Regions from separate parts of the Faecalicatena fissicatena genome, predicted to be linked through region 1. Evidence: riboswitches for the same ligand, from Rfam matches in the RefSeq annotation. Region 1 holds a riboswitch; the other holds the start of a gene.
What was found. A riboswitch is a leader RNA that binds a small molecule or an ion and turns the genes downstream of it on or off. The one in region 1 is predicted to bind thiamine pyrophosphate.

Region 1 (6,987 bases):
AGGTGCTGGCAAGGATCGAGGTGCAGCTGCGCAGGCGGGGGACAGCCGAGGCTGCCGGGGACACTCTGAGCCACAGGAAGATGACCCTGGACAAGGAGACCTTTAAGGTCTTTGTGAGGGGAAGAGAGCTGCCCCGGTTTACACGCCAGGAGTTTGCCATCCTGGAACTCCTCCTGTCCCACCCGGGGCGGGTCTACAGCAAGGAGGAGATCTTTGAGTACGCCTGGGAGGAGCCCTACATGGGGGAGACCAAGACGCTGGATGTGCACATCAGCAATATCCGCAGGAAGATAAAGAAGGAGACGCAGGAGGAGTACATTGAGACTATATGGGGTATCGGCTACCGTATGCCCCGGTAAGCTTTACCTTTTCTTTAGATTTTATTTGCGAAGGATTAAGGAAAGGTCCTTAGAATGTAAGACAGATCGAGAGAAAAGGAGTGAGACATATGAGTGAGCTGCTGCTGCAGACAAGAGCATTGACAAAACAGTACGGCAGGCACAGGGCAGTAGACCAGGTGAGCATGCATATAAAGAAGGGGGCGATATACGGTTTTATCGGCAGGAACGGAGCGGGCAAGACCACTACCCTGCAGATGATCAGCGGTCTGGCCTCCCCCACGGCGGGAGAGATCGAGCTGTTCGGGTGCAGGGGCCGCGAGCTGAGCCGGATACGCTCCAGGGTGGGCTGCCTTATCGAGGGGCCGGGCCTCTATGGAAGCATGTCTGCCAGAGACAACCTGAAAATGAAGAGCATGCTCCTTGGCGTGTACAAGAGGGGATACGAGGAGGAGCTTCTGGATATCGTGGGCCTTGGGGGCGTGGGCAAGAAGCCGGTGAAGAGGTACTCCCTGGGCATGAAGCAGAGGCTGGGCATCGCCCTGGCCCTGGTGGGAGAGCCGGACCTGCTGGTCCTCGACGAGCCCATCAACGGCCTGGACCCACAGGGGATCGCGGAGGTGCGGGATACGGTGCTGAAGCTGAACAGGGAAAGGAATATGACGATCCTCATTTCCAGCCATATCCTGGAGGAGCTCTCCAAGATAGCCACAGACTACGGGATCATCCACAACGGGACTCTTCTCCAGGAGTTGACGAACGAAGAGCTGATGGAAAAATGCAGCGAGAGGCTGGAGGTCACACTGGATGACCCGGAGCGGGCTGTTCCGGTGATGGACCGCCTGGGAATAAAACGATACCAGGTGGCAGACAGGGAGCACATCTATATTTTTGAGAGGCTGGAGGAGAGCGCGGCGCTCAACATGGCCTTCGCAAAGGCAGGAATCCCTGTGCGGGGCATCTCTGTCACAAACGAGGAGCTGGAGACCTATTTCTTAAAACTGACAGGAGGCGGGGCAAATGCTTAATATGATAAAAATGGAAACATACCGGATGCTCCACACAAGGAGCGCCTATGTGATCCTCATCGTGCTGACGGGGTGCGTGCTTTTTACTAATATCATGAGCCGGGATGAGTATCGGGCAGACACAAGGAAGGCGGCCGAGGCATCGGTGGATATGGTGCAGGTGAGTCCCTCCTCGCCGGATGAGAGCGGGGAGGAGACGCCCAATCTGGGTATGACTGTCACTCTCCCCACCACACCTGGAGAGCAGGTGACTGTGTTTGACCTGTTTGCGGCAAATATACAGGGGCGATTTATAGCTCTTTTTATTGCTATATTCACGATTTTGTTTTCCGGGGCGGACATGAGCAGCGGCTATGTGAAGAACACAGCGGGACAGGTGAGGAGCCGGGCGGCCCTTGTGGCGGCCAAGGCGGTGGCTGTGATGGTGTACACAGTGTTTACCATCCTCTTTTTCGTGGCCATTGAGGCGATTTCTGATGCCTTGCTTTTTGGAGCTTTGGCCTGGGGTGACCCGGGCGAGTTCCTCCCTTATCTGGGAGCGCAGACAGCGCTGCACTGTACCTTTATGGTGGTCCTGTGTGCCCTTACAGTGATCATACGGAGCAGCGTGCTGAGCATGGTGCTGGGGGTGCTGCTCTGCCAGAACCTGGCTATCCTCCTGTACGGCGGGGCGGAGACACTGCTGCGCAGGATGGGGGCTGGAGATGTTGACATTATCTCCCACACCATCACGGGAAAGATTGCCATGCTCCCCCTGGCGCCCTCCGCGTCAGACGTGACAGGAGCGCTGCTGACAGCGGCCCTGTTCCTTGTCCTGTCGGCAGGCCTGGGGGCTCTTGTGTTCCAGAAGAGGGATGTGTAGGGGACAGGAGAAGTCAACAGGAGGAGCATTTACAGAAGGAGAGAGACAGGATGTTGACTATTATCCTTATAACAGGTATCGTGATCCTAGCGGTAGTGCTGTGGAAATACCAGCGGCAGATGAAAGACATCTGCCGCCAGATCGCGTTCCTGCGGGAGCACGACAGCAATATGCTCATCACGACCCAGATCCGGGCCGGCGGGGTGGGCGAGCTGGCAGAAGAGCTCAATGAACTATTGCTGGAGATGAAAAGTGAACACAGAGAGTACATGGAAAAGGAGGGAGAGATTGCCCGCATCTACACGGACCTGTCCCACGATATCCGCACGCCTCTCACCTCCCTGGACGGGTATTTTCAGCTCCTCCGGGAGACCAGAGACCCGGAGGAGCAGGAACGGTATATCCGCATCATCCAGGAGAGGATCGGCAGTCTGAAGGAGATGCTGGAGGAGCTGTTCACTTACACGAAACTCCAGGGCGGGCGCTATGAAATAGAGAGGACAGCCTGCCGGCTGAACCGGATCCTGAAGGAGACGCTGTTTTCCTACTACGAGGAATGGCTGGCGCTTGGGATCAGACCGGAGTTTTCCATTCCTGAGGAGGAAATCTGTGTGGAGGCAGACCCCCGTGCCCTCAGGCGGGTCATCCAGAATCTCATTAAGAACGGGATGGACCACGGCGAGAAGAAGATCCGCATTGCGCTCAAGAGGCAGGGGAACAGGGCTGTCATGACCTTTGCCAACCAGGTGTCCTGTCCGGACAAGATTGATACAGAGCATGTGTTTGACAGGTTCTACAAGGCAGATGAGGCAAGGAGCCGGACCTCCACGGGGCTGGGCCTCTCCATTGCCAGAGAGCTGGCCCGCAGGATGGAGGGAGATATCGCCGCCCGTATGGAGGAAGACTGGTTTGTGGCTGAGGTGCAGCTTGCGGCGCTGCCATGTGGAGCAAAGGGGTATACAGAGGACGTGTGAAAAGAAAATAAAAAAGGGCTTGACTTTTCTGCGTATCTCTGTATAATTTATTTCATAAATACTTTAGCACTATAAAGTGTAGAAGTTTTAAGCGATAAAGCGACAGGAGGAAAAGGACATGAAGTTAAAAAAGGTAACAGCAATCTTACTGACAGCAGTCATGACAGCCGCACTTGCAGCCTGCGGAAGCAGCTCAGGAGACAGCTCTGGAAGCAGCGGAGATGACGCAGGCGGAAGCGGTACATATACTATAGGAATCTGCCAGCAGATGGAGCATGCGGCTCTGGATGCGGCCACGGAAGGGTTTCAGGATGCCTGCCGGGAGCTGTTTGGCGAGGACAATGTAGAGTTTGACGTGCAGAACGCACAGGGAGAGCAGACTATGTGCTCCACCATCGTTAATAATTTTGTTTCTTCTGATGTAGATTTAATTCTTGCCAACGCTACCCTGCCTCTCCAGACAGCAGCCCAGGCGACGTCAGACATCCCGATCCTGGGAACTTCCGTTACTGATTACGGCAGTGCGCTGGGCATCGATGACTGGACAGGAGCCACGGGAGTGAATATTTCAGGAACCAGCGACCTGGCGCCTATCGAGGAGCAGGAGGACATGCTCCTGGAGCTTGTGCCGGACGCCCAGACAGTGGGAATTCTGTACTGCTCCTCCGAATCCAACTCCAAATACCAGGCAGAGCTTTTTGAGGCAGAGCTGGAGGCGGACGGCATTTCCTACAAGGAGTACACAGCGGCAGACTCCAACGAGATTCAGTCTGTGACTCAAAATGCGGTGGAGGACTGTGATGCCATCTACATCCCCACGGACAACACTATGGCGTCCAATACCCAGATCATCAATAACATCTGTCTTCCTGCCAAGGTTCCGGTGATCGCGGGGGAGGAGGGCATCTGCAGCGGCTGCGGCGTGGCTACTCTTTCCATCAGCTACTACGACCTGGGATACCAGACGGGCGAGATGGCCTACAAGATCCTGGAGGAGGGCGCTGACATCTCCACCATGGACGTAGAGACAGCAGCCCAGGTGACGAAAAAGTACAATCCCACGATCTGCGAGGAGCTGGGCATTACTATCCCTGAGGGCTACGAGGCCATAGAAGCCGAGTAGAGGAAGAAAGGCTATTGACTTTTCACGGGAAAATGAGTATATTGGAACATGTAAATTGCATATGGGGAGCTTGTAGACAGGCTGAGAGGAAGTTGTGAACTTCGACCCGGGAACCTGATTTGGATAATGCCAACGTAGGGAGAAAGATGAGAGACTGCGGGAAATGGCATGATGCCATTTCCCTTTTCTTATTCTATAGAGAAATCCTTTCGGCAAAAAGGGGCGGACCTGCCCCGCTTTGTCTGGCAGAAAGGTCAGGAGATTTACAGACAACAAAATACAGCAGGACTATGTGAGTGAACAGGAAATGGATTAAGACGGTTCACGAAGGGGTGCACCACCGCGGGTGTATTCTTTCGTGAACCTTTTTTCTTGGGAAATCTCGGGGAATATCCTGGAAATAGCCGGGAATAGCCCGGGGAATCTCGGAGCAATATCCCGCTTCGGTTCCGGCGCAGCGGCCTGCTTAGGGAGAAAGGAGGAGAGCTTTATGATCACAGCGCGCATAAACGGGCAGGAAGAGATATTTTCGTCTTCTCTTTCTGTCAGCGCATTTCTGGAAGAGAAGGGCTACCGGTCGGACCGGGTGGCCGTGGAAAAAAACGGAGCCATCGTACCAAAAAGAGAGCATGAGAGCTGTCTTATCGATGACGGAGATACACTGGAGGTCGTGAGCTTTGTGGGAGGAGGCTAGAGAAGATGAGGGACATCAGGATCACAGAGGAGGAGATCTCTCAGGCGCTCATTGACCGTCACACGGAGGAGGTTCAGGCCCGGATCCGCGCGGCCCGGGTGGCCGTGGCTGGACTTGGGGGTCTGGGATCCAACATAGCGGTCAGCCTGGCCAGAATCGGAGTGGGGCATCTCCATCTCATTGATTTTGACCGGGTGGATGTGACCAACCTGAACAGGCAGCAGTATTTTGCAGACCAGGTGGGCATGTACAAGACCGAGGCCCTCCGGGAAAATCTGCTGCGTATCAATCCGTGGCTTGAGCTGCGGACCGACTGCCTGCGTGTGACAGAGGAAAACGCGGCAGAGCTGCTGCGGGATGACGCCTATATCTGCGAGGCCTTTGATATTGCGGAGAATAAGGCCATGCTTGCGGGGGAGGTGCTGGAGCATTTCCCGGAGAAATATCTGGTGGCCGCCAGCGGTATGGCCGGATATGGGGACAGCAATGAGATTCGCACAAGACGGGTCACCTCCCATTTTTATCTGTGCGGGGATGAAAAGACCGAGGCGGAGGCAGGGCGGGGCCTTATGGCTCCCAGGGTGGCTCTCTGCGCGGCGCACCAGGCCAATATGGTGCTGCGGCTTATACTGGGAGAGAGGTAGATCACGCCCCTGGCAGACTATAGTAGGAGAAACAGAAGAAAAGAAGACAGAACTGAAGAGAAAGGCGCCGCCTGTTCCGGCGGCAGAAAGGAGAAAAAATGGAGACAAATACAGAAATCAAAAAGGATACGTGGAAGCTGGGAGACCATACATTTACCTCCAGGTTCATCCTGGGGTCAGGCAAGTATTCCCTGGAGTTGATCCAGGCGGCAGTGGAGCACGCGGGGGCTCAGATCGTCACGATGGCCCTGCGGCGGGCAAACGAGGGAGGACTTGCCAACATCCTGGATTACATACCGGAGGGCGTCTCTATCCTGCCCAACACGTCGGGAGCCAGAAATGCCCAGGAGGCGGTGCGCATCGCACGGCTGGCCAGGGAGGTCTGCGGAAGCGATCTTATCAAGATCGAGATCATGCGGGACAGCAAATACCTCCTCCCGGACAACTACGAGACGGTCAAAGCCACGGAAATCCTGGCAAAGGAAGGGTTTACCGTGATGCCCTACATGTATCCGGATCTGAATATGGCAAGGGACATGGCGGACGCGGGTGCTGCCTGCATCATGCCTCTGGGGGCGCCCATCGGGTCCAACAAGGGACTGTGCACCAAGGAATTTATCCAGATCCTTATCGATGAGATCGATCTTCCCATCATTGTGGACGCCGGGATCGGGAAGCCCTCCCAGGCATGCGAGGCCATGGAGATGGGGGCTGCCGCCGTTATGGCTAACACTGCCATCGCCACATCGGGAGACATTGCGGCCATGGCCGGAGCCATGAAGCTGGCCGTGGAGGCGGGCCGCGCCGCTTACCTCGCGGGGATGGGAAGCGTCCGTGCAAAAGGAGGAAGCGCTTCGTCACCCCTTACCGGGTATCTGAGAGATTAACATTGGACGCAGAAGGAGGCTTGCGAAAATGAGCGCAGAAAACCATGTAAATGAAAGCATTTTAAGCGATGAGATCCGGGAGCACCAGAGGAAGAACCGGATCGACCATATGACCTACCTGCCGGACATGGAGGACATTGGCTCGGAGGTGATGGACAAGGTCATCTCCGAGGTGAAAGGATACGACTATGACAGCTACACGGAGGCTGACGTGCGAAGGGCACTGGCAAGGGACAACCGGTCCCTGGAGGATTTCAAGGCCCTCCTCTCCCCGGCGGCCATGCCGCTCCTTGAGGAGATAGCCCAGGCAGCCCAGGCGGAGACGAGGAAGCATTTCGGCAATTCCGTCGCCATGTTCACCCCGGCCTACATTGCAAACTACTGTGAAAATTACTGTATTTACTGCGGCTTTAACTGCCACAACCGTATCAAGAGGG
Region 2 (6,987 bases), on a different contig from region 1:
TACGGGATCTCGTTGAAAAAGATTTCCCTGATCCCCGTTGTATTTTATCTCACCCAGCTGCTGGTTGACCTTGGAGCGAGCAGGTTTGCGGACAAAATTGGTTATCGCATCTGTGTGGTGACATCCCAGGCAGTTTCAGCAGCAGGGCTTGTGCTGCTGGCGGTTCTCCCTGAAGTACTCCCTGTGCCATTTCCGGGTATCCTCATCGCAGTGGTGTTTTACGCCATCGGTAGCGGTCTTGTGGAGGTACTGGTAAGCCCTATCGTAGAGGCCTGCCCCTTCGAAAACAAGGACGGCAGGATGAGTTTACTGCACTCTTTTTACTGTTGGGGTGCGGTGGCCGTAATCCTGGGTTCCACTCTCTTTTTTGCGGTGTTTGGCACCGAGAACTGGAGGATACTCACGCTGATCTGGGCACTTGTACCGCTGGTAAATGTCTTTCAGTTCCTCACATGTCCCATGGAGCGTCTGGTCGAAGAAGGCGAGAGCTTGCCTCTTCGCAGGCTGCTCCGACTGCCGCTATTGTGGATGATGATTTTACTGATGATCTGTTCCGGCGCATCCGAGGCGGCCATGGCGCAGTGGGCATCCGCCTTTACAGAGGCAGGACTCGGCGTCTCTAAAACAGTTGGGGATTTGGCTGGCCCCTGTCTGTTTGCTGTTTTCATGGGTATCTCCCGTATGCTGTATGGAAAAATGAGCGGGAACCTGAACCTGACAAAAACCATGCTGCTGAGCGGCTTGCTGTGCGTGTCTTGCTATCTGCTGGCCTCCCTTTCCCCCGTGCCGCTTCTTGGCCTGACAGGGTGCGCTCTTTGCGGTTTCAGCGTAGGCATTATGTGGCCAGGCACGATCAGCCTTTCTTCCCAAAAGTGTCCGCAAGGCGGCACCGCTATGTTCGCTTTTTTGGCATTAGCAGGAGATTTTGGCGGAACAATAAGCCCGGCATTGGTAGGGAGCCTCTCGGAACTGGCTGACGGCAATCTGAAAGCGGGACTGCTGGCCGCTACAATCTTTCCGATTCTTCTAGTGATTGGCTTGCTTACCGTGAACCGAAGGATGAAGGGTTCCATTTGAAGGCAACCGGATGGTACAGAGAAAGCCGGAAGCGCTCATTCACAGCGCTTCCGGCCTTTTTCCCGCTGAAAGATATAAAATCTCCTCCGTCATACGCAGCCCGCCTCTATCATATAATAAAGAGACAACTGTAAGAGCAAGGATACAGCCCTATGTACCGCAAAATAAAACCACTCCCCTGCCTCCGGGTCACACTTCTCCTGGCCGCCGCCTTTCTCCTCGGCCGCACCGCCGCCCAGGTGACCTCCTTTGTCGCCGCCTCCCACTCTGACCGGATCCAGTCCTCCGCGGAGGGGAACTGGGGCCTTGGCTTCCAGGAGGAGGGCCAGCCCCCTGTGGGAAACGCCACCTCCCAGGAGCTGGCACGGTACGACGCCTACTATCTGGGCGACACAGATAAAAAGCGGATCTACCTGACCTTTGACGCAGGCTATGAGAACGGCAACACCAAGCCCATCCTGGATGCACTGAAAAAGCACGAGGCTCCCGCCGCCTTTTTTGTGGTGGGCAATTTTATCTCTGAGAACCCGGACCTGATCCGCCGGATGGAGGAGGAAGGACACATTGTAGGCAACCACACCTCCACCCACCCCGATATGTCCCGGATCTCCACTCTGGAGACCTTCCGGGAAGAGCTGGATGGTGTGGAAGCATCCTATAAAAAAATCACCGGAAAGGAGATGACAAAGCTTTACCGCCCGCCCCAGGGGAAGTACAATGTGGAAAATCTGAAGATGGCCAAAGAGCTTGGCTACCACACCTTCTTCTGGAGCCTGGCCTACGTGGACTGGTACCAGGACGACCAGCCCTCAAAGGAGGAGGCCTTTGACAAGCTGCTTGGCCGCATCCACCCGGGCGCCATCGTCCTCCTCCACAGCACCTCCTCCACCAACGGGGAGATCATGGATGAGCTTCTGGGAAAATGGGAGGACATGGGCTACTCCTTCGGCTCCCTGGAAGAGCTGATCCAGTCAGACAGATAGCGTAAAAAGAGGCACCCCCTGTCCTAGAGGATATCAATGTACTCCCCTGCCAGAGCTTTGTTCATGCTGCGCACCGCGCAGAATTTACCGCACATGCTGCATGTGTCGCTGTGGTCGTCCTCCGGGCTCCTGCTGTCCCGGATCGCTTTTGCTGTCTCCGGATCAAGGGCACATGCAAACTGGGCATCCCAGTCCAGCTTCTGTCTCGCCTCGGCCATACGGTCGTCTATATCTCTCGCACCCGGGATACCCTTGGCGATGTCCGCCGCGTGAGCCGCGATCTTGGAGGCGATGATGCCCTGCTTCACGTCATCCACATTGGGAAGGGCCAGATGCTCTGCCGGCGTCACATAGCACAGGAAGGCAGCGCCGCTCATGGCAGCCACCGCGCCGCCGATGGCTGCTGTGATGTGATCGTAGCCCGGCGCGATATCTGTGACGAGAGGTCCAAGTACATAGAAGGGGGCGCCCATGCAGATGCTCTTCTGCACTTCCATGTTGGCAGCCACCTGGTCAAGGGGCACATGTCCCGGTCCCTCTACCATGACCTGCACATTGTGGTCCCAGGCCCGCTTGGTCAGCTCGCCTAAGCGGACCAGCTCCTCGATCTGGCACACGTCTGTGGCGTCGGCCAGACAGCCGGGACGGCAGGCGTCTCCCAGGGAGATGGTCACATCATACTCCTCGCAGATGTCCAAAATCTCGTCAAAATACTCATAAAAGGGGTTCTCCTCCCCGGTCATGCTCATCCAGGCAAACACCAGGCTTCCTCCCCGGCTCACAATGTTCATTTTTCTCTTGTGCTTCCGGATCTGCTCAATGGTCTTGCGGGTAATGCCACAGTGGAGCGTCACAAAATCCACTCCGTCCTCCGCGTGGAGACGAATCACATCAATGAAATCCTTGGCCGTCAGAGTGGCCAGATCCCTCTGATAATGAATCACACTGTCATATACCGGCACTGTCCCGATCATAACCGGGCACTCGCTTGTCAGCTTCTGCCGGAAGGGCTGGGTGTTTCCGTGGCTGGAGAGATCCATGATGGCCTCCGCCCCCAGATTGACAGCGCTCATCACCTTCTGCATCTCGATGTCATAGTCCTTGCAGTCCCTGGACACCCCTAGGTTTACATTAATCTTTGTGCGGAGCATGCTGCCCACGCCCTCCGGATCCAGGCAGGTGTGGCGCTTGTTGGCGCAGATCGCAACCTTCCCTTCCGCCACCAGCTGCATGAGCTTTTCTACCGGCATCTTCTCCTTCTCTGCCACCCTTTTGATCTGGGGTGTCACAATGCCCTTGCGGGCCGCATCCATCTGTGTTGTGTAAGCTTCCATTTCTCCTACCTCCATTTGTATTTGTCCTGTTTTCTCCGACGCCGGCCATGGAAAACGCAGGACAAAGGAACGCAAAATTCCCTTCTCCCCGTCCGGATGCCGACGCCTTCACCTCTGTATAACGCGGTGATCATCATGGCTGTATTTCCTCCTTTGCAGTACAACCAGATTTTTCTATAGCGGCAGAAGGTGGTGTCCCCAATCTGCCGCTTTTTCAGAGGGCACGCCCTCCGATAAACACATTTACCCTGCTGCCCGCAGCTGGCTCATCACGCCGCCCTTCTCCAGCACTGTGATCAGGATAAAGGCCAGTATGCTCCCCGCCACTGTAGACACGAGGAACGGGACAACGTACACGAAAAGTCCCGCAGGCTCCATCCCCATCAGAAGTTTGGCTGCCGGGTAGGCGCAAAGTCCGCCCAGGATGCCTGTCCCAAGGGCCTCTGCCACGCAGGTCGGGGCCAGCTTCTTACAGGCCGCATAGACCAGTCCGCAGCAGAGGGCTCCCACCATGCTGCCGGGAAATGCCAGAAGGCTTCCGATCCCCAGGATATTGCGCAGAAGGCTTGCCGTAAACGCAATCCCCACGCCCCAGCCGGGTCCCAGCGTAACCGCGGCCAGAATGTTGACCATGTGCTGTACCGGAGCGCATTTGCTGCCCGCTATGGGAAAACTGATCAGACTCCCCACCACGGCCAGGGCTGTGAGAACTCCCGCCAGCACCAGCTTTTTCGTTGCTGTATTTTGTTTCATCAATACACAGCTCCTTTCTCTATGTCCTCAGATCCAGTGGAAAGCTTTGCTGTGAAATAAGAGTTCCGCTTGCGGAACTTTCGCGCCGAGCGCAGTCGCTTTAGCGACTATTTTCTGCTTTGCGCGAGTGCGCATCCCACGGAGTGTTTTGTTTGACAGAAACAAGGTTTTCTATCAAACAAAAAGAGATGCACGAGGGCATCTCCATTTCACACACGAATACACATCCCTACGTTGGCATTATCCAAATCAGGTTGCGGGTCGAGACGATAACAGCCTCCTCTCAGCCGGCTAACGGCCAGCTCCCCGTGACACGCTTATTCAACTGTATCTGATCACTTGTCATTATAGACCTGCCGGAGGTCATTTGCAAGGATTTTCGGTTCTCTATTTTGTTACCTGCTCCTCCATCCTGACCCTGGGAAGGTTCCACCGGTAGTGGGAGGCCAGACACCGGATCCCCAGGACAAGCAGCACTCCGGCGAACATGGCCGTCGTGATCCCGGTCGTCCTGTAGAGAAGCGTGCAGGCCACGGCTCCGGCTATGGAAGCGCAGGCATAGATGTGGCGGACAAATATGTAGGGCGGGACCCCTGCCATGATGTCCCGGAGAAGTCCCCCTCCCACGCCGGTCACTGTGCCGGTGAAGATCAGAAGGAATGTATTGTCCCCGTGCCCCTGCTGGATGCCTGCGTTGACACCCACCACAGTAAAAATTCCCAGCCCCACCGCGTCCATCAGGAGCATGGCTCCGTCGTACAGCTTTCCCAGCCTGCCGCTGGAGCGAAAGCTGCGAAAATACGCCACCCCGAATACAAGGCAGGACACAAGGACCGCCACCGTCGCGTAGACCGGATCCCGAAACACATTGGGAGGAATGATCCCTACCACCACGTCCCGAATAGCTCCTCCGCCCACGGCGGTGACCACTCCCAGCACGCACACGCCAAATATATCCATAGATTTGCGGATGCCCACCAGCGCGCCGGAGACCGCAAAGGCCACCGTGCCGATGATCTCCAGTATAAAGACAATGTTATCCTGCACACTCATTTTTCTTTTCCTCTCATACTCATCATTCTCATACAGGGCATAACAGCCCAGGTCATTATAGCACAATTCCATACCATGACAAGTCTAAAAAGAAAACTCCGATAAGCAGACCTATAAGCAGCTGTCCTTGCGCCGGCCGCTCTCTCCCCAGTGTCCCGGCGTCACAGCTTCCAGCCCGCCGCCGTCTCCCTGGCGTTCACAAACCTCCGATAAATGCCCTCCTCCTGCATCAGCTCCTCATGACGCCCTCTCTGGACAATTTTCCCTTTATCCACCACAAGGATCTGGTCTGCATGGCGGACTGTCTTCAGCCGGTGGGCGATCATGAGGATGGTCTTCTCCTTTGTCAGAGCGTCGATGGCCTCCACCAGCTCCTTCTCATTCTCCGGGTCCACATTTGCCGTGGCCTCATCCAGGATGATGACCGGGGCGTCCTTCATCATGGCCCGGGCGACGGACAGACGCTGCTTCTCTCCCCCGGACAGGGAAGCCCCGCCCTCGCCGATAACCGTGTCATAGCCCTCAGGCAAAGCCATGATAAATTCGTGACAGCAGGCCTTTTTGGCGGCCTCCACCACCTTCTCCATGGGCGCCTCCTCCTGACCGAAGCGGATGTTGTTGGCGACCGTGTCCTGGAACAGGTACACGTTCTGGAACACAAAGCTGAAATTTTTCATCAGGCTGTCCATGCTGTAATCCCGCACATCCACGCCTCCCAGCCGCACGCAGCCCTGATCCACATCCCAGAACCGGGAGATGAGATGGCACAGGGTGGTCTTTCCTCCTCCGCTGGGCCCCACAATAGCTGTGGTGGTCCGCTCCGGGATGTGAACCGTGATCCCGTCGATGATGGGCCTCTTATCGTAGGAGAACGCAATGTCCTCCACATCGATGTCGTGACTTTTGGGCGTCAGGTCCCTGCCCTCTGTGTCCATGGGCTGCAGATCCAGGATTTCCTGTGCCTTATCCACGCTCACGTCCACAGTCCGCAGCAGAGCTGAGTAGTTTCCCGCCGAGTCCAGGCTGGAATAGACGATAAAGGAGCAGATCATCATGGAGATGCACACGATCAGATCCATTGTACCCGCCAGATAAAACCAGATGGACAGGAGGGTCATGGCCACGCCGGTCATCTTGGTGACAAAATTCTGGACGCACATGTAGGGAATAAATGTCTTCTCCAGCGTAAAGTTGCAGTCCTCATTTTCGCTGATAGCCGCATCCAGCTTCCGGCTCTGGGCACTCGTCATATTGTAGGCCCGCACCTCCATGATGCCCTGGATGTACTCCAGCAGCTTTTCCACAAGGCCGGAGTCGGCAGCGATCTTTCTCGGGGAGACCTTCTCGGATTTCCTCTGCATCCGGCTGTTGACAAGGAAGAAAAGGAGAAGGCCCGCCAGCACCACCAGGCCGATCCGCCAGTCGTAAAAGAGCAGCATGGCTGCGATGATGAGGGTGGTGAGCACGCCTTGGGTGGTGAGCATGACCACTCTGGTGGCCACGTCCCCCAGGTTCTCCATGGTGTTGGTGGTGACGGAGGTAATGTATCCCATGCTGTTGCTGTTAAAATAGCCCATGGGCAGATACCGCAGGTGCTCTGCGATCTCGATCCGCTTCCCCGCCGCGGTGCCGTAGCCCGCCTCACACTGGATGATGGTGTTGTAATACTTCACGATGAAGCCGCCGATGATGCTGACAAGACAGATGCCCAGGCACTGCCAGATCACCGCTGTAGTCACATTTCCCCCGATGACCGCGTCCAGCATGAGCACGATAGCCGGGATTTT

Region 2: it holds a riboswitch for thiamine pyrophosphate, as region 1 does, so the genes downstream of both, thiW (energy coupling factor transporter S component ThiW) here and thiS (sulfur carrier protein ThiS) in region 1, are expected to answer to the same signal.

Annotation. Positions count from the first base shown of each region.
Region 1 covers NZ_JACLYY010000013.1:26,077-33,063, forward strand. The annotation lists gene H7U36_RS12265 (response regulator transcription factor) at 1-359, shown strand, start outside; gene H7U36_RS12270 (ABC transporter ATP-binding protein) at 449-1,366, shown strand; gene H7U36_RS12275 (ABC transporter permease) at 1,377-2,228, shown strand; gene H7U36_RS12280 (sensor histidine kinase) at 2,279-3,202, shown strand; gene H7U36_RS12285 (ABC transporter substrate-binding protein) at 3,321-4,325, shown strand; TPP riboswitch at 4,378-4,484, shown strand; gene thiS (sulfur carrier protein ThiS) at 4,816-5,019, shown strand; gene thiF (sulfur carrier protein ThiS adenylyltransferase ThiF) at 5,025-5,663, shown strand; gene H7U36_RS12300 (thiazole synthase) at 5,762-6,550, shown strand; gene thiH (2-iminoacetate synthase ThiH) at 6,579-6,987, shown strand, end outside.
Region 2 covers NZ_JACLYY010000014.1:53,182-60,168, reverse strand. The annotation lists gene H7U36_RS12865 (MFS transporter) at 1-1,077, shown strand, start outside; gene H7U36_RS12860 (polysaccharide deacetylase family protein) at 1,230-2,060, shown strand; gene thiC (phosphomethylpyrimidine synthase ThiC) at 2,084-3,394, opposite strand; gene thiW (energy coupling factor transporter S component ThiW) at 3,638-4,147, opposite strand; TPP riboswitch at 4,357-4,466, opposite strand; gene H7U36_RS12845 (trimeric intracellular cation channel family protein) at 4,535-5,200, opposite strand; gene H7U36_RS12840 (ABC transporter ATP-binding protein) at 5,362-6,987, opposite strand, start outside.